DNA from 2 places in the Arthrobacter sp. Y3221159 genome. Region 1 is predicted to be linked to the other one. Evidence: riboswitches for the same ligand, from Rfam matches in the RefSeq annotation. Region 1 holds a riboswitch; the other holds the start of a gene.

Evidence for each region. A riboswitch is a leader RNA that binds a small molecule or an ion and turns the genes downstream of it on or off. The one in region 1 is predicted to bind glycine.
Region 2: another riboswitch for glycine. It lies ahead of AC5RT3_RS20005 (aminomethyl-transferring glycine dehydrogenase); the one in region 1 lies ahead of AC5RT3_RS20010 (aminomethyl-transferring glycine dehydrogenase).

What each region holds. Positions count from the first base shown of each region.
Region 1 covers NZ_JBNHFC010000033.1:44-8,349, forward strand. Annotated here, with positions in the region: partial or broken gene AC5RT3_RS20010 (aminomethyl-transferring glycine dehydrogenase) at 1-1,872, opposite strand, end outside; glycine riboswitch at 2,066-2,162, opposite strand; gene AC5RT3_RS20015 (TetR/AcrR family transcriptional regulator) at 2,255-2,791, opposite strand; gene AC5RT3_RS20020 (MFS transporter) at 2,877-4,442, shown strand; gene AC5RT3_RS20025 (Dps family protein) at 4,537-5,016, opposite strand; gene AC5RT3_RS20030 (APC family permease) at 5,239-6,795, shown strand; gene AC5RT3_RS20035 (AMIN-like domain-containing (lipo)protein) at 6,878-7,429, opposite strand; gene AC5RT3_RS20040 (DUF4193 domain-containing protein) at 7,659-7,961, opposite strand; gene AC5RT3_RS20045 (hypothetical protein) at 8,226-8,306, shown strand, end outside.
Region 2 covers NZ_JBNHFC010000032.1:8,130-16,435, reverse strand. Annotated here, with positions in the region: partial or broken gene AC5RT3_RS20005 (aminomethyl-transferring glycine dehydrogenase) at 1-1,264, opposite strand, end outside; glycine riboswitch at 1,425-1,525, opposite strand; glycine riboswitch at 1,757-1,855, shown strand; glycine riboswitch at 1,857-1,954, shown strand; gene AC5RT3_RS20000 (amino acid permease) at 2,003-3,538, shown strand; gene AC5RT3_RS19995 (hypothetical protein) at 3,670-4,479, shown strand; gene AC5RT3_RS19990 (LamB/YcsF family protein) at 4,463-5,212, shown strand; gene AC5RT3_RS19985 (DUF445 domain-containing protein) at 5,240-6,586, opposite strand; gene AC5RT3_RS19980 (glycerophosphodiester phosphodiesterase) at 6,636-7,535, shown strand; gene AC5RT3_RS19975 (CoA transferase) at 7,542-8,306, shown strand, end outside.

The DNA of each region.
Region 1 (8,306 bases):
GTCCGCGTGGTCGATCGTGCCGTCGGCGGCGGTGGCCACGACCACGACCTTCATCCCCGCGAGCACCGCGGACGCGGCGTTGGTGCCGTGCGCCGAGGCCGGGATCAGGCAGACATTGCGCTGGCCCTCGCCGCGGGAGCGGTGGTAGCCACGGATCGCGAGCAGGCCGGCGAGCTCGCCCTGGGACCCGGCGTTGGGCTGGATGGACACCTGGTCATAACCGGTGATCTCGGCCAGGTCAGCCTCCAGGCCCGCGATCAGTTCACGCCAGCCCTCAGTCTGCGAATCCGGGGCGAACGGGTGGATCGAGGCGAACTCCGGCCAGGAAATGGCCTCCATCTCGGCCGTGGCGTTCAGCTTCATGGTGCACGAGCCCAACGGAATCATGGTCCGGTCCAGCGCCAGGTCACGGTCAGAGAGCTTGCGGATGTAGCGCAGCAGCTGGGTCTCCGACCGGTGGGTGTTGAACACCGGATGCTGCAGGAAGTCCGAGGTGCGCTCAACCGCGGGGTCCAGTGCGAATGACCCCGTTGATCCCACTGCCTCCCCGCCGAAGACGGAGACGACGTCGGCGATGGTCGCCGTCGTGGTGGTTTCGTCCACGGAGATGCCCACGGTGTCGGCGTCGATGCCGCGGAGGTTGATGCCCTTCTCCTCCGCAGCGGCAACGATGCCCGCCGCGTTGCCGGGTACGCGGACAGTGACGGTGTCGAAGAAGGAGGTGTGCAGGACATCGAGTCCCGCGGCTTTCAGTGAAGCTGCCAGCGTGCGGGCATGGCGGTTGGTGGTCTGGGCAATCGCTTTCAGGCCCTCGGGGCCGTGGTAGACGGCGTACATGGACGCGACGATCGCCAGCAGTGCCTGCGCGGTGCAGATGTTGGACGTGGCCTTCTCGCGGCGGATGTGCTGCTCGCGGGTCTGCAGCGCCAGGCGGTAGGCGGGGACACCGGCGTCGTCCTTGGACACACCGACAAGGCGGCCGGGCATGGAACGCTCCAGGCCTTTTTGGACGGCGATGTAGGCCGCGTGCGGGCCGCCGAAGAACAGCGGGACACCAAAACGCTGGGCGGAACCAACGGCGATATCCGCACCCTGCTCGCCCGGAGGCGTGATCAGGGTCAGGGCGAGCAGGTCGGCAGCGACGGTGACCAGCGCGCCGCGTTCCTTCGCCTCGGCGATCACGCCGGACTGGTCCCACACCCGGCCGGACGCGCCGGGCTGCTGGAGGACAATGCCGTTGATGGCACCGTCCGGCAGGCCTGCGGAAAGATCGGCTATCTCCACGTCGAAGCCCAGCGCCTCGGCACGGCCCTTGACGATGGCGATGGTCTGCGGCATGCAGTCGGCGTCGAGGACGGTCTTGCCGTCCTTGGCATCCTTGTTCTTGTTGGCGCGCCTCATCATGAGCACTGCCTCGGCCACCGCGGTGGCTTCATCGAGCAGCGAGGCGTTGGCAATGGGCAGCCCCACCAGGTCCTGGACCATGGTCTGGAAGTTCAGCAGCGCTTCGAGCCGGCCCTGCGAAATCTCAGGCTGGTACGGGGTGTAGGCGGTGTACCAGGCCGGGGATTCCAGGATGTTGCGGCGGATCACCGGTGGCGTCACGGTGTCGTAATAGCCCTGGCCGATCATCTGGACCGCGGTCTTGTTCTTCGCGGCAAGCTTGCGCAGTTCTGCGAGCGCTTCAACCTCGCTCAACGCCGGCGACAGCGTCAGCGGGGTGTCCTGCCGGATGTCCTTGGGAACCGCCTTGTCCACGAGCGCATCCACGCTGTCATAGCCGACGGCCTTGAGCATGGTGTCAACGTCGGCCTGGCGGCGCGCGCCGATATGCCGGTCAACAAAGGTGGCGGAAACCGGGGAAGCAGTCACAGGAACTCCATAATTCAGGCGGCGCAGGGTACGCCGCAGCGATTCGGGTTCCTCCCCGCTCTGTATTGGACCTGAGAGTTTCCGCGTTGCCAGCTTGCGCGTGGCCCCGCTTGCACCGTCGGTGAACACAACAGCCCAAGGCTCCCGCTCAACGGGTTACCCAGGCGGACTGCCTGCTGCTTTCCAGAGGTGCCTCGCCGCGGCGGTACATGGGCCTGTGAGATTCCTGGGGAGGGTTTGCTCCTACGGCGCCTGCTGTACTTTCGGCAGAACTCTCCCGCCGCAGATCAAAGGCTATTTATTTGGATTGTCGCGGGAAGCCGCCGGCGGCTCCCACAGCGCTTAATTGTCCTACGCCGCAGCGGCTGGGGCAAATGGCCGGCTACCGCCGTAGGCGCTCCAGGGCTGCCAGCAATTCGTCCACATCGGCGGCCGCGCCGCCCGGCGGTACCGGCCCCACAGACAGCATGGCGTTGAAGTAGAGCCCGTCCCCCATGTACAGCACTGCTTTGGCAAGCGCCGGGCCCACGTCGGCCGCGATCTCGTCGAGCCAGCGCTGCTGGATCGCTGCGAACCGGCGGCGCGTTTCCTCGTGCGCCACCTCCGCCAGGCGGGTTGCGGCGACGATCGCCCGGTCCAGCGGAGTATCCGCCCAGACGGAAGACCGGACGAAGTAGGCCGCAGCCCCTTCCCCGGCAGCTGCCATGGCATCGGCGTCGGCTCCTGCCAGCCCGTCAAGCCGGTCCAGCAGCACCTGGATCAGGGCTTCCTTGTTGGGGAAGTGGTACAGAAGCCCGCCTTTGGACACTCCGGCCTTCGCCGCAACGGCATCCAGGGTTGCCGCGCGCTCACCCACCTCAATCAGGAGGGCTTCAAAGGCGTCAAGGACCGCTTCACGGGCTACGGGCTTTCGGGGCATGCGTCTAATCATGCCTTTTGCGGCGGCAGCCTCTCCAACCCGGCCTAGTTTCGTAACTGTACCGTCTGGACGGTATAGTTATTTCATGACAACTTCCGCTGCCACCACCAGGACCCCGACGGCCCCCGTCGGCGGCCCGGCCGTCCGGGCGCCGTGGCGGGACTGGCTCGCCCTGGGCTTACTGATGTTCCCGGTCCTGCTGGTTGCCGTGGACAACACCGCCCTCACCTTTGCCCTGCCCGCCATCACCCGCGCCCTGGAACCCACCGGCGTCCAGCTCCTGTGGATCGTGGACGCCTACCCCCTGGTGCTCGCCGGCCTGCTGGTGTCCATGGGCAGCCTCGGCGACCGCATTGGGCGGCGGAAGCTGCTGGTCATCGGGAGCATCGGCTTTGCCGCCCTGTCCGCGGCCACGGCTTTCGCCCCAAGCCCCGCCTGGCTGATCGCCGGCCGTGCCGCCCTGGGGTTCTTTGGGGCGATGCTGATGCCGTCCACGCTCTCCCTGATCCGCAACATCTTTCCGCAGCCCAGCCGCCGCAGGCTGGCGGTAGCCATCTGGGCAGCCGGGTTCTCCGGCGGGGCGGCCCTGGGACCGATTTTTGGCGGCTGGCTGGTGGAGCAGTTCTGGTGGGGCGCGGTGTTCCTGGTGGCCGTGCCGCTCATGCTGCCCCTCCTGGCCTTCGGCCCAACCTTCATCCCGGAGTCGAAGGACCCCGCCCCGGGCCGCGTGGACGTACCCAGCATCCTGCTGTCCCTGCTGGTGATGGTCCCCCTGGTCTACGGCATCAAGGAACTGGCCACGGAAGGCACCGGCCCGGCAGCCCTCGCCGGCATCGCCTTCGGCCTGGCCATGGGTGCAGTCTTCGTGCGCCGGCAGCTGCGGCTGGCGAATCCGCTGCTGGATATGTCCCTGTTCCGGAACAGGGTGTTCAGCATGGCCATTACGGCCAACGTCCTGGCCCTGTTTTCCTTCAACGGCTTCATCCTCTTCCTGGCGCAGCACCTGCAGCTGCTCGAGGGCATGTCCCCTTCGGCAGCGGGCATGGCAATGATCCCGGCCCTTGTGGCCACGGTGGTGGCAGGGCTGGCCGTGGTGCCGCTGGTGCGGCGCGTGCGGCCGGGGTTCGTGGTGGCCGCCGGGCTGGCCTTCAGCGCCACGGGCTACAGCGTGGTCACCTTCGGGAACCACGACGGCGGCCCCTCGCTTCTGCTGGCCGCCCTGCTGGTCCTTGCCCTGGGCGTGGGTACGGCCGAGACTATTTCAAACGACCTGATCCTGGGGGCAGCGCCGCCGGAGAAGTCCGGTGCCGCCGCCGCCATTTCTGAGACCGGCTACGAAATTGGTGCCCTCCTGGGCACCACAGTGCTGGGCTCGATCCTGACGGCTTCCTACCAGCACAACCTCCGGCTGCCGGCCGCGTTGGCGGAGTCGGCATCCGAGGGCGCCATCCACAACGCGGGCGAAACCCTCGCCGGCGCCATGGATGTGGCTGCCGCCCTGCCGGCACCCCTGGCTGACGCGGTGCGGCATGCTGCGGCGGCAGCCTTCGATTCCGGCGTCCACGTCACCGCGGCAATCGGGCTGGTACTGATGGCTGGGGCGGCAGTCCTCGCCGCCGTCGTACTTCGCAAAGTCCCAACAGCCACCTAAGCGGCAGTGTCACGCCACAGCAAAAGCGCCCGGCGCCGGAGATGAACCTCCGACGCGGGGCGCTTGCTGCGTGCCGGCGTTCCCCGCCGGCGGGCTACTTGGAATCCGGGGCGGTTACGCTGGCCGTGGGCTTCATGGTTTCGGCGTTCACCATCCAGGAGAACTGCTCCAGTTTGAGGATGAACTCGTGCAGCAGGTCCGCGCTGGTGGGGTCTTCCTCGTCCACCTCGTCATGGACCTTGCGCATGGTGCCCACGGCCGCCTCGAGGGCGGCCACGATCCGTTCGATCGCATCCTTGGTGCTGATCAGGCCCTCGGGGAACGGCGCCAGGCTGGTGGACCCGGACACAGTGGAGCTGCGGCCGTCCGGAAGTGCATGCAGGGCGCGCATGCGCTCGGCCGTGTCATCGGCAAACTGCCGCGCGGCATCAACAATCTCATCAAGCTGCAGGTGGAGGTCCCGGAAGTTGGTGCCCACGATGTTCCAGTGCGCCTGCTTGCCCTGGATGTGCAGTTCAATCAGGTCGGTGAGCACGGCCTGCAGGTTGTTGGTCAGGGTCGGTGAAGCTTTCATCAGTCCTCCTCGAGTGGTCCAGTACGTGCGACGCTACCAGCCCCGCGAAAGGCCTGAAGCGCCCGGACAAGAATTTCTCAGTGAGCTTACTAACCGGAGTGGCGCCGATCATAAACGAATGTGATTCATATTGCCCCTTGCGCTCCGGCCTTCCCGCCCCCATACTAAATGAACGTCATTCATATAGTGATCGTGATCATAGAGTCTTCAGAAAGTGGTGCCATGACAGAGACGCTCCGCACCAGTACGTCGTCAGCCGGCTCCGGCAACCAACCCTCGGGCAGCGGCGGAATCAGCGCCAAAGGACTGAAGGGCGGGCAGCTGGGCCTCCTCGCCGTCGTCGTCCTTGGTATTTCCACCATTGCCCCCGCCTACACCCTCACCAGTGCACTGGGCCCCACCGTCAATGAAGTCGGACTCCAGCTGCCTGTCATCTTCCTGATCGGGTTCATCCCCATGATCCTGGTCTCGCTCGCCTACCGGGAACTCAACGCCGATTCCCCGGACAGCGGTACCACCTTCACCTGGGTTACCAAGGCCTTCGGCCCCTGGGTGGGCTGGATGGGCGGCTGGGGCCTGCTCGCCGCCAACATCATCGTCCTGTCCAACCTCGCGGGCGTGGCCGTCGATTTCTTCTACCTTTTCCTGTCCCAGCTCACAGGCTCCGCCGAGCTTGCGGACCTAGCGGACAACAAGGCAATCAACGTCCTGACCTGCTTCGTGTTCGTGGCCCTGGCCGTCTGGGTCAGCTACCGCGGCCTGCACGCCACCAAGCTGGTGCAGTACGGCCTGGTGGGGTTCCAGCTGCTGGTCCTTGGACTGTTCGTGGCCATGGCGTTCGCCAACTGGTCCGCTTCCGAAACGGCCATCCCCTTCAGCTGGGAGTGGTTCGACATCACCAAAGTCGAAACCTTCAGCCAGATAGCCGCCGGGATCTCACTGTCCATCTTCGTGTACTGGGGATGGGACGTCTGCCTGACGCTTAACGAGGAAACGGCCAACGGCAAGAAGACAGCCGGTGTGGCCGGTACCCTGACCGCCATCATTGTCCTTGCCATCTACCTCCTGGTCAGCATCGCCACCATGATGTTCGCCGGACTCGGCGATACGGGCAACGGGCTCAACAATGAGGACAACCACGAGAACATCTTCACAGCCCTCGCCTCCCCCATCATGGGCCCGTTCGCCATCCTGATGTCCCTTGCCGTGCTGTCCAGCTCAGCCGCCTCCCTGCAGTCCACGTTCATGTCCCCCGCGCGCGGCCTGCTGGCCATGGGGCACTACGGCGCCCTGCCGGAGCGGTTCGGCAAGGTCAGCAGGAAGTTCGCGACGCCGGGCTTCGCCACCGTCATTGCAGGCCTCGTTTCTGCCGGGTTCTACGCCGTCATGCATGTGGTCAGCGAGAACGTCCTGAACGACACCATCGTGTCGCTGGGCCTGATGATCTGCTTCTACTACGGCCTGACAGCGCTGGCCTGCGCCTGGTACTTCCGGCACAGCGTCTTCAGCAGCGCCCGCAACTTCATCCTGCGGCTGCTGTGCCCGGTGCTTGGCGGGGTGGGCCTGTTCGTGGTGTTCTTCCAGACCGCCGTGGACAGCCTCGCGCCCGAGTTCGGCAGCGGTTCGGAGGTCTTCGGCGTTGGCCTGGTCTTCGTGCTGGGCGTCGGGATCCTGGCCATGGGCGCGGTGTTCATGCTGGTAATGGCCAAGGTGCGGCCCGGCTTCTTCCGCGGCGAAACCCTGAAGCAGGACACCCCTGCCCTGGTGGTCCCCGAGTAGGAATTTGCAGTCCGCACGTAAAAGGTGCCGTGCCCCCGGATCCGGGGGTACGGCACCTTTTTGCCTTACGACGGCGGACGCGTCACCAGAAGTGCGCCACATCAACCACCAGGCGGGAGCCGGAACCAGGGCCGTCCAAGGTGAACACCCGGAACGGAAGGCGGGCACGAACGCCGAGGCCGATGTTGGTGTACCCCTCGTAGCTGCCGGCCCAGGCCACCTGGCGGAAGGTCTGGTAGTTGGCAACATTCGAGAGTTCCGCCTGGTTGCCCGGGTTATACGTGGGCTGCCCGGTTTGCGGATCGTAGGCGGGGGCATTCACCCTGACCTGCAGCCGGGCGCCACCCCGGACAGGGACGGTGAAGCCGGAACCGTCCTGGACCACCTGCGGAACGTAGCTCACGCTGTAGCCCGTTGCAGGGCCGTTGAGGTCCACCACCATCCGGTCGAAGCAGTAGTGCTGCCCGGTCCGGACGTTGGTGACTGATGCTTTGCTGAACGTGTCGTCAGCTTTGGACAGGGACCCCCAGACCAGTCCGCAATACGAGGTGGTTGCCGAGGCGGGCCCCGGAACCAGGATTCCCAGGCCGACGGCCATAAGGATAGCCGTGAGCCAAATGGAGAGTTTTTTCATTGTGGAGCCACCCAAGGAAGGAGCGATTGGATAGCTCAAGACTAGGAGCCTCATGCACGCGAAACGAGGCTTGTGGCCGCTTCGGCGCGCAACCGTTAGTCTGCCGCGGCCAGCATTAAGGGGCCATAAAAAAGGCGCTGATTCCTGGCCTTTCTTGACCCTTCCGCTGCCGTTTCTGCATCATCCCGTTACCGGCGGTAACGGCCGCCGGACTGCTGCAGAACGGGGGTCAGCCTTCGCACTCGATGCAGTACTTCATGCCGTTCTTTTCCAGCGCCACCTGTGACCTGTGGCGGACCAGGAAGCACGATGAACAGGTGAATTCGTCCTGCTGCTCGGGAACAACAATGACGGTCAGTTCCTCGTTTGACAGGTCGGCGCCGGGCAGGTCGATACCTTCGGCGGTGTCGTTCTCATCGATGTCAATGACCGCGGTCTGCGCATTGCCGCCACGTGACGCCTGGAGGGCCTCAAGCGAGTCAGCCGGAGACTCTTCTTCCTGCTTGCGTGGAGCATCGTAATCGGTAGCCATAGCCTGTTCACTTTCGTTGCTGCGCAGCGCCATTTCCGGCACCTCAGTGAAGCAGTTTAGGGCATGATCCCGTCACCGGCGCAATAGTGTGTTCCACCGGACAATCACGCGGCGCCTGCCGCGGATTCCCCGTGCAGGGCGCGGGCTTGGCCGACGTTTCCCGCCCGTCTCGCAGCCGTTAACCCGTGGCGGTTTGCCGGGCGCGGTCCTACGCTGAAAGCGCGCCCGGCCCCAGCAGCCGGAGCACCGCGTGAAGGAGGCACCATGGCAGCGAAGCTTAACCGGACGGCACTTGAGCAGGCGCGCAGGCTGATCAAGGAAGGAAAGGTCCAACGGGATATCCGG
Region 2 (8,306 bases), on a different contig from region 1:
CACCCACGGTGTCCTCGTCGATCAGGCGCAGGTTGATCCCACGTGCTTCGGCGGCGGTGAGGACCTTGCGGGCCTTGCCCGGCACGCGGACGGTGAGGGTGTCAAAGAACGAATCGGTGACGAGCTCCCGGCCCACGGCGCCAAGCGCAGTGGCGAGGATCCGCGCGTTGTGGTTGACCCGCTCCGCGATGGCCTTCAGCCCGTCCGGTCCGTGGTAGACGGCGTAGAAGGAGGAGACGATGGCCAGCAGCGCCTGGGCGGTGCAGATGTTGGACGTGGCCTTCTCGCGGCGGATGTGCTGCTCGCGGGTCTGCAGGGCAAGGCGGTAGGCGGGGGCACCGGCGTCGTCCTTGGAGACGCCCACGATGCGGCCGGGAAGCGTGCGTTCCATCCCGGTCCGGACCGCCATGTAGGCAGCGTGCGGGCCGCCGAAGAACAGCGGCACGCCGAAGCGCTGGGTGGAGCCGACGGCGATATCGGCGCCCTGTTCTCCGGGCGGGGTGATCAGGGTCAGGGCGAGGAGGTCGGCAGCGACGGTGACAAGCGCGCCGCGTTCCTTAGCCGCCGTGATGACCGCGGACTGGTCCCAGACACGGCCGGACACGCCGGGCTGCTGGAGGACTATGCCGTTGATGGCGCCGTCGGGAAGCCCCTTGGAGAGATCCGCGACCTCCACGTCGAAGCCCAGGGCCTCGGCCCGCCCCTGCACGATGGCGATGGTCTGCGGCAGGCAATCGGAATCCAGGACCGTCTTGCCGTCCTTGGCGTCCTTGTTCTTGTTGGCCCGGCGCATCAGCAGGACGGCCTCGGCCACCGCCGTGGCTTCATCCAGAAGGGACGCGTTCGCCACCGGAAGGGCGGTCAGGTCCTGGACCATGGTCTGGAAGTTCAGCAGGGCTTCAAGCCGGCCCTGCGAAATCTCAGGCTGGTACGGGGTATAGGCGGTGTACCAGGCCGGGGACTCCAGGATGTTGCGGCGGATCACCGGCGGCGTCACGGTGTCGTAATAGCCTTGGCCGATCATCTGGACCGCGGTCTTGTTCCTGGCCGCAAGCCTGCGCAGTTCGGCGAGGACCTCCACCTCGCTGAGGGCGTCCTCAAGCCGGAGCACGTGCTCCTGGCGGATGGATCCCGGAACGGCAACGTCCACGAGCCCGTCCACGCTGTCGTAGCCGATGGCCTTGAGCATGGTGTCGACGTCGGCCTGGCGGCGCACGCCGATATGGCGGTCGGCGAAGGCCGATGGGTTGGATTGAATCGTCATGAGGAACTCCAGGTCTGGCCGGCCACGGATGGCACGGCATGGATGGGTTCCTCCCCGCTCTGTATTGGACCTGAGAGATTCCGAGGACACCTGCTCATGGCAGGGCACTCTTGCACCGTCGGTGAGTCCGGCAGGAAGCCGGGCTGCTTTCCAGAGTCGCCTCGCTGTGACGGTACATGGGCCTGAGAGATTCCTGGGGAGGATTTGCTCCTACGGCGCCTGTCCGGTGGTTGTCCGGGAGAGCTCTCCCGTCACAGCTCGAAAGGCTTATTCAAATGTGGGTGATTCGGCTCACAAGGTACACGGCCTTGCCTGCTCGTGGCAAATCGGCGCCTGCCACGCCCCCGGATTCCTGGTTGGGGGTTTGACAATGCTGCGTGACCGGAACCACACTGAACCTGACCGGCGCCGTGCCGGACCGGCTCCACCGATTCGGGGCGGCCTGCCGGCAGCGGTCCATGCGAAGCAACTTTTTCTAACTGAACATGCCTTTGACCTGTGGCGGGAGAGCCCTGCCAGGTACATCCAGCAGGCGCCGTAGGAGCAAACCCTCCCCAGGAAACTCTCAGGCCCATGTACCGCCGCGGAAAGGCAACTCTGGAAAGCAGCCGGGCAGGTCCCGGCTCACCGACGGTGCAAGCACGCCTTTACGGCTGCGGAAACTCTCAGGTCATGTACAGAGCGGGGAGGAACCGAATCTATGCAGCATCCGGTGCTGCTTGAACGATGGAGTTCCTCATGACGATTCATCCCCCCGCGTCCCCGGGCGGCCAGCCACCCCACGGCGCTTCCCCTTCCGGCAAGGCCGCACACAGCGAACCTCCCCACCTCGAACGCCAGCTCAGCAACCGGCACATCCAGCTCATCGCCATCGGCGGCGCAATCGGTACCGGCCTCTTCATGGGCTCCGGAAAGACCATCTCCGCCGCGGGCCCTTCCGTGATCTTCGTGTACATGGTCATCGGCTTCATGCTGTTCTTTGTTATGCGCGCCATGGGCGAACTGCTGCTGAGCAACCTGAACTACAAATCCTTCAGCGACTTCGCGGCCGACCTCCTGGGGCCGTGGGCAGGCTTCTTCACCGGTTGGACCTACTGGTTCTGCTGGGTGATCACCGGGATCGCGGACGTCATCGCCATCGCGGGCTACTCCCGGGAGCTCTGGCCGGCACTGCCGCTGTGGATCCCAGGGCTGGCCACCGTCGCCATCCTGCTCCTGCTGAACCTCGCCACAGTCAAGGCCTTCGGCGAAACCGAATTCTGGTTCGCCCTGATCAAGATCATCGCCATCGCCGCTCTGATCATCGTCGGCCTGTTCATGATCTTCACCGGCTTCCAGAGCGACGCCGGAACGGCCGGCTTCAGCAACCTGTGGAGCCACGGCGGCTTCTTCCCCAATGAATTCATGGGCTTCGTGGCCGGATTCCAGATCGCCGTCTTCGCCTTCGTGGGCATCGAGCTTGTGGGCACCACGGCGGCGGAAGCCAAGAACCCGGAGCGGAATCTGCCGAGGGCCATCAACGCCATCCCCGTCCGCGTCCTGCTGTTCTACGTCGGCGCGCTGATCATCCTGATGTCCGTCACCCCGTGGACCCAGTTCGCCGCCGGACACAGCCCGTTCATTGGCATGTTCTCCCTGGCCGGACTGGGCGCCGCCGCCACCGTGGTCAATCTGGTGGTCCTGACCTCCGCCATGTCCTCCGCAAACTCCGGCATCTACTCCACCTCCCGGATGGTGTTCGGCCTGGCCCAGGAGGGGGATGCGCCGGGCGTCTTCGCCCGGCTGTCGCCGAAGAAGGTACCCAGCAACGCGCTGTTCCTGTCGTGCGTGCTGCTGCTCTCCGGCGTCGTGCTCATGTACGCAGGCCAGGACGTCGGCAAGGCCTTCGAAATGGTCACCACCGTGTCCGCAGTGTGCTTCATCTTCGTCTGGTCCATGATCCTGGCCAGCTATCTGGCGTTCCGGCGCCGCCGCCCGCACCTGCATGCAGCCTCGAAGTTCAAGATGCCCGGCGGCGTTCCCGTTGTGTGGGCGGTCTTCGCGTTCTTCGCCTTCGTCCTCTGGGCGCTGACCACCCAGGCCGACACCCTCGCCGCCCTGCTGGCCACCCCCGCCTGGTTCGTGGTCCTGGGTGCGGCATGGGCAGTCCTGCGGCGCCGGCCCGCGCACCTCGCCCGGTTCGAGGTGTTCAAGGCCGAGCTGCGGGCTGACGAGGCTGCGGCCGGCGGAAGCACCGGCACCGGCCTGGCCGAGAAAGAGCAGGCAAGGAAGTGAGCGGACGCCGGCGGACCCCACCGGGCGGCGGCAGGCCAAGGCGCCGAAGTTAAGCATGCTTAGTGTTTATCCACTTAGGATGGAGGAGCACGGCAGCCTTCCCGCTGCAGGTCGATTTGAATGAGGTGATCATGGCCAGGCGCAGCAATCCCGCAGTACGAATCGCACAGGAAACCGCCCACAACGCGGTGTTCGACGCTGAGGGCAACCCCAAGCCCGGTGTCCACAACATGCTGCTGAAGGCGGTGGAAATCCAGCGCCCGTTCGTGGTGGCCTATCTCCGGCGGTTGCAGAAGAAGCATCCGCGTGCCACCGCCGCCCAGCTGGCCGACATTTTGGAGCGCGACTACCTGCGTGCCGTCACGGGCGGCGGGGCGGTGGTGGGTGCCACCGCCGCGGTGCCCGGCGTGGGAACGGTGGCGTCGCTGGGACTTTCGGCGGCAGCCACTGTCGGATTCCTGGAAGCGACAGCCCTGTATGCCACTTCACTGGCCGAACTCCATGGCATCCGGCTGACCAACCCGGAGAAGGCCAGCACCATGGTCATGGCCATCATGCTCGGCGAGGAGGGGACGTCCCTCCTCGGGGCGCTCAGCGGGCAGGTTGCGGGCAAAGGCGCGAACGCCACCCAGGCCTGGGGCAGCATGCTGTCCAAATCGATGCCGATGCCGGGGTTCAGCAGCATCCGGAGCCGGATCCAGAAGGCTTTCCTCAAGAACCTGCTCAAACGCCAGGGCACGGCGCTGTTTGGAAGGGCCCTGCCCTTCGGGATCGGGGCGGTGGTGGGCGGAGCGGGTAACCTCATGATGGGCCGCGCCGTGGTGTCGAACGCCAAGGAAGCGTTCGGACCCATGCCGGACACCATCCCCGGGGAGCTGAAGGCCGCCGCAGCTCCCGACAAGCAGACGCTGGAAGGCAACACCTTTGGATCTCAACGCTGACCTCGGCGAATCATTCGGCTCCTGGAAGATGGGGCACGACGCCGCGATGTTCCAGCTGGTGACCAGCGCCAACGTGGCCTGCGGGTTCCACGCCGGCGACCCCATCACCATGTTGGACAGCTGCCGGGCAGCCTACGAGCTCGACGTCACTGTCGGTGCGCACGTGGGGTACCGGGACCTGGCAGGCTTCGGCCGGCGATCGCTGGATGCCAGTTTCGATGAGCTGTTCGGCGATGTGCTGTACCAGCTGGGAGCGCTCGACGGCGTCGCGCACGCCGTGGGTGCCTCCGTGGACTACGTGAAGCCCCACGGGGCGCTGTACAACCGGCTGGTGCATGATGCCGGACAGGCCGAGGCCGTGGTGGCGGCCGTCAACGCCTACGACCCCGGACTGCCCATCCTGGGGCTGCCGGGCTCGGAGCTGCTGAAGCAGGCACAGAAGGCCGGCCACCCGGTGTTCGTTGAAGCCTTCGCGGACCGCGCCTACCAGGCCGACGGAACTTTGCTCCCCCGCTCGCAGGATGGCGCCGTCCTGCACGACGTCGATGCGGTGGTGGAGCGGGCGGTCCGGCTGGCCACCAAGGGCGAAGTGGTGGCCGTTGACGGCACCGTGGTTCAGGTTCGGCCCGATTCGCTGTGCATCCACGGCGATACTCCGGGCGCCGTGGAGATGGCCGCGGGAGTGCGGGCAGGCCTGGTTGCTGCCGGGATTGAGCTGGAGTCCTTCGCCTAAACGTCCGCCCCTGGCCGGCAGCGGCGCTCAGCCAAAGACCAGGTGGGCCACCGTGAAGATCGCCAGCCCGGCCAGCGACCCCACCACGGTGCCGTTGATCCGGATGAACTGCAGGTCCTTGCCCACCTGGAGCTCGATTTTCTGCGACGTCTCCTCGGCGTCCCAGCGCGCCACGGTATCCGTGATGACCCCGGCAATGTCCGAGCGGTAGGTGCGCACCAGATACCCGGCGGCGTCGCCGATCCAGGCGTTGACCTTGCCGGCAAGCTCGGGATCGCTGACCAGGCGGGAACCGAAGTCCCGGACCGCGGCCTTGAACTTGATGGTCAGGTCGCTGTCGGGATCGTCCACGGCACCCAGCAGGGCGTTCTTCACCGTTCCCCAGGTTCGGGAGGCCAGTTCGCGGACCTCAGGGTCCCCCAGGACCTGGGCCTTGATGTCCTCAGCTCGGGCGATCATCGCAGGATCGTGCTGCAGGTCCTGGGCGAGGTCGTTCAAGTACTTGTCGATCGACTGACGGACCTGGTGGTTCGGGTCCGTCTGCACTGCCCGGACAAATTTGAGGAATTCGATGTACACCTTGTCTCCCACGAGCCCGTCCACGAACTGCGGAACCCAGGTGGGGGAGCGGTCGGAGACCAGCCGGCTCACCGTCTGGTGATTCTCGCTGACCCAGTCAGCTGCCCGGTCCACCAGCAGGTCAACGAGCTTGTGGTGGTGCCCGTCGTGGAAGATCCGCTCCGCCATCTTGCCCACCGGAGGTCCCCACGGCGGAGTGAGCAGATGCTTGCGCACCATTCCCTCGATGACCGCCTGGACGTCGTCGTCGTTGAGGACCTTGAACGCGCCGCGGATGAGCGCCGCGCCTTCCTTGGCCACCCGCTCGGCGCCTGCAGGCGTGGCGAGCCATTCGCCGGCCCGGCGGGCGATGTTGACGCTGGCAAGCTTCTCATGGACCACCTGTTCGGACAGGAAGTTGGTTTCCACAAACTCGCCCAGCGAGGCGCCGATCTGGTCCTTCCGCCGCGGAATGATCGCGGTGTGCGGGATCTTGATGCCCATCGGGTACTTGAACAGCGCCGTCACGGCGAACCAGTCGGCCAGGGCGCCCACCATGCCGCCCTCCGCGGCCGCCCGCACATACTGCAGCCAGGGATACTCGTCCTGCAGCGCGAAGGCGACAACAAAAACAACGGCCATGGCGATCAGCAGGCCCAGGGCCACAAGCTTCATTTTCCGCAGCGCTGCCGCCTTTTCGGCATCACCGTCACCAAGCCGGCGGCCGACGGCGGCGGCCGCGTGGGCGTGGTCCGGCACCGGGCGAGCGGGCTGGGGCGGGGCTTCCTGGGTAGTTGGCTCAGAGTTCACCTGCATATGCCAAGCCTAGCCCCGCAGTGGCGGCGCGGTCGGCTACCGTGTCTGCATGAGGTTTGAGGAGCCACTGCCGAAGAGGCCGCTGGTCTTTGCGCACCGCGGCGCGAGCGCCGCCTTCGCCGAACATACACGGGCCGCCTACCTGCAGGCACTGGCGGACGGGGCGGACGGCGTGGAGTGCGATGTCCACCTCACCCGCGACCAGCATGTTGTCCTGCTGCATGACGCCAACCTTGACCGCACCTCGGACGGCACGGGGCCGGTGGCCGAGCGGACACTGCGCGAACTGCGGCACCTCGATTTCTCGTCATGGAAGGGCGTGCGTATCCCGGAGGCGTACGGTGCCCGGTCGGCACAGTTCCTGACCCTGCCCGAACTGCTGGACATTCTTCGGGGAGCCGGGCGGCCGGTCAGGCTCGCCATCGAACTGAAGCATCCCAGCCCCTACCAGCTGAAGCTTGAGGACAGGGTCCTGGAGCTGCTGCGCCGGGAGGGCTGGGATCCCGCCGGCTCCACCGTGGACAACGTGGCGGTGACTTTCATGAGCTTCAGCCCGGACTCGGTCCGGCACCTGCTCCGGTCCGTCCCGGCGCAATACGTCTGCCAACTGGTGGACGACATCAATATCCACGAAATCCGCGGCGGGCTTGGCCTGGGCCCGATCACCGGCGGAGCCATTGCCAACTTGATGAAAGCCACGCAGCTGGAAGGCGAGCGGATCCTGGACGGCCGCCTGGCAGGGCTGGCGGGGCCGGGCATCGATTACGTCCGCGGGCATCCGGCTACCGTCCAGCGCTGGCTCGGCTCCGGCCGGCGGTTCCGCGTGTGGACGGTGGACTCCCCGGAAGATGTGGCCCTCTGCCAGGAACTCGGGATCCACGAAATCACCACCAATGTGCCCGCCCGGGTCCTGAGCCAGCTCCAGATGGCTTCGACGCAGGGACGGTAGGCGGCCGTGGGCAAACAGCCGGACGACGTCGGTCCCCGCCGCTGGTGGGCCGGGCCGCTGGACGTGGAGGGCCTCGCCCTGGGCGCCGTCTCCGCCGCAGCGGCAGCCTTGACCCAGTACACCGGTGGACGCCCAAGGTTCTCCACCACACCGGCACTGACCGCCGCCGCCTTCGATTCGTCCGGGCATCTGCGGATCGCCGGGCGGAAGCTGCAGGGGTTTGCCCCGTTGTCCGGGTTCCGGCGGACGAAGGACGGCTGGATCCGGCTGCACGCCAACTACCCGCACCACGAGCAGCGCCTGCTGCAGGCCCTTGGCGCGCGCTCGCCTGCCGGGGTGGATGCCGCGCTCCGGACCATGGCTTCCCTTGAGGCGGAGGCGGCAATCCAGGCAGCGGGCGGGATTGCCGCTGCCGTCCGGACGCGCAGCGCGTGGCTGGCCTCCCCGATGGGAGAGGCTGCCGGTTCCGGTCCCTGGATTTCCCTGACTTCCTCCGACGGCGAAACCACAGGGATGGGCCTGGCCGGTATGCCGGGGCCGGAAGCGGTTCCGGCAGGTCCTCCACCCGCTGGCGCAGGTCCTCCACCCGCTGGCGCCGGCACCGGGGCACGCCCGCTGGCCGGCGTCCGCGTCCTGGACCTCACCAGGGTCATCGCCGGTCCCGTTGCCACCCGGCTCCTGGCTGCGCTCGGCGCGGACGTCCTGAGGATCGACCCGCCCCGGCTGCCCGAACTGTCCGACCAGTTCGTGGACACCTGTTTCGACAAACGC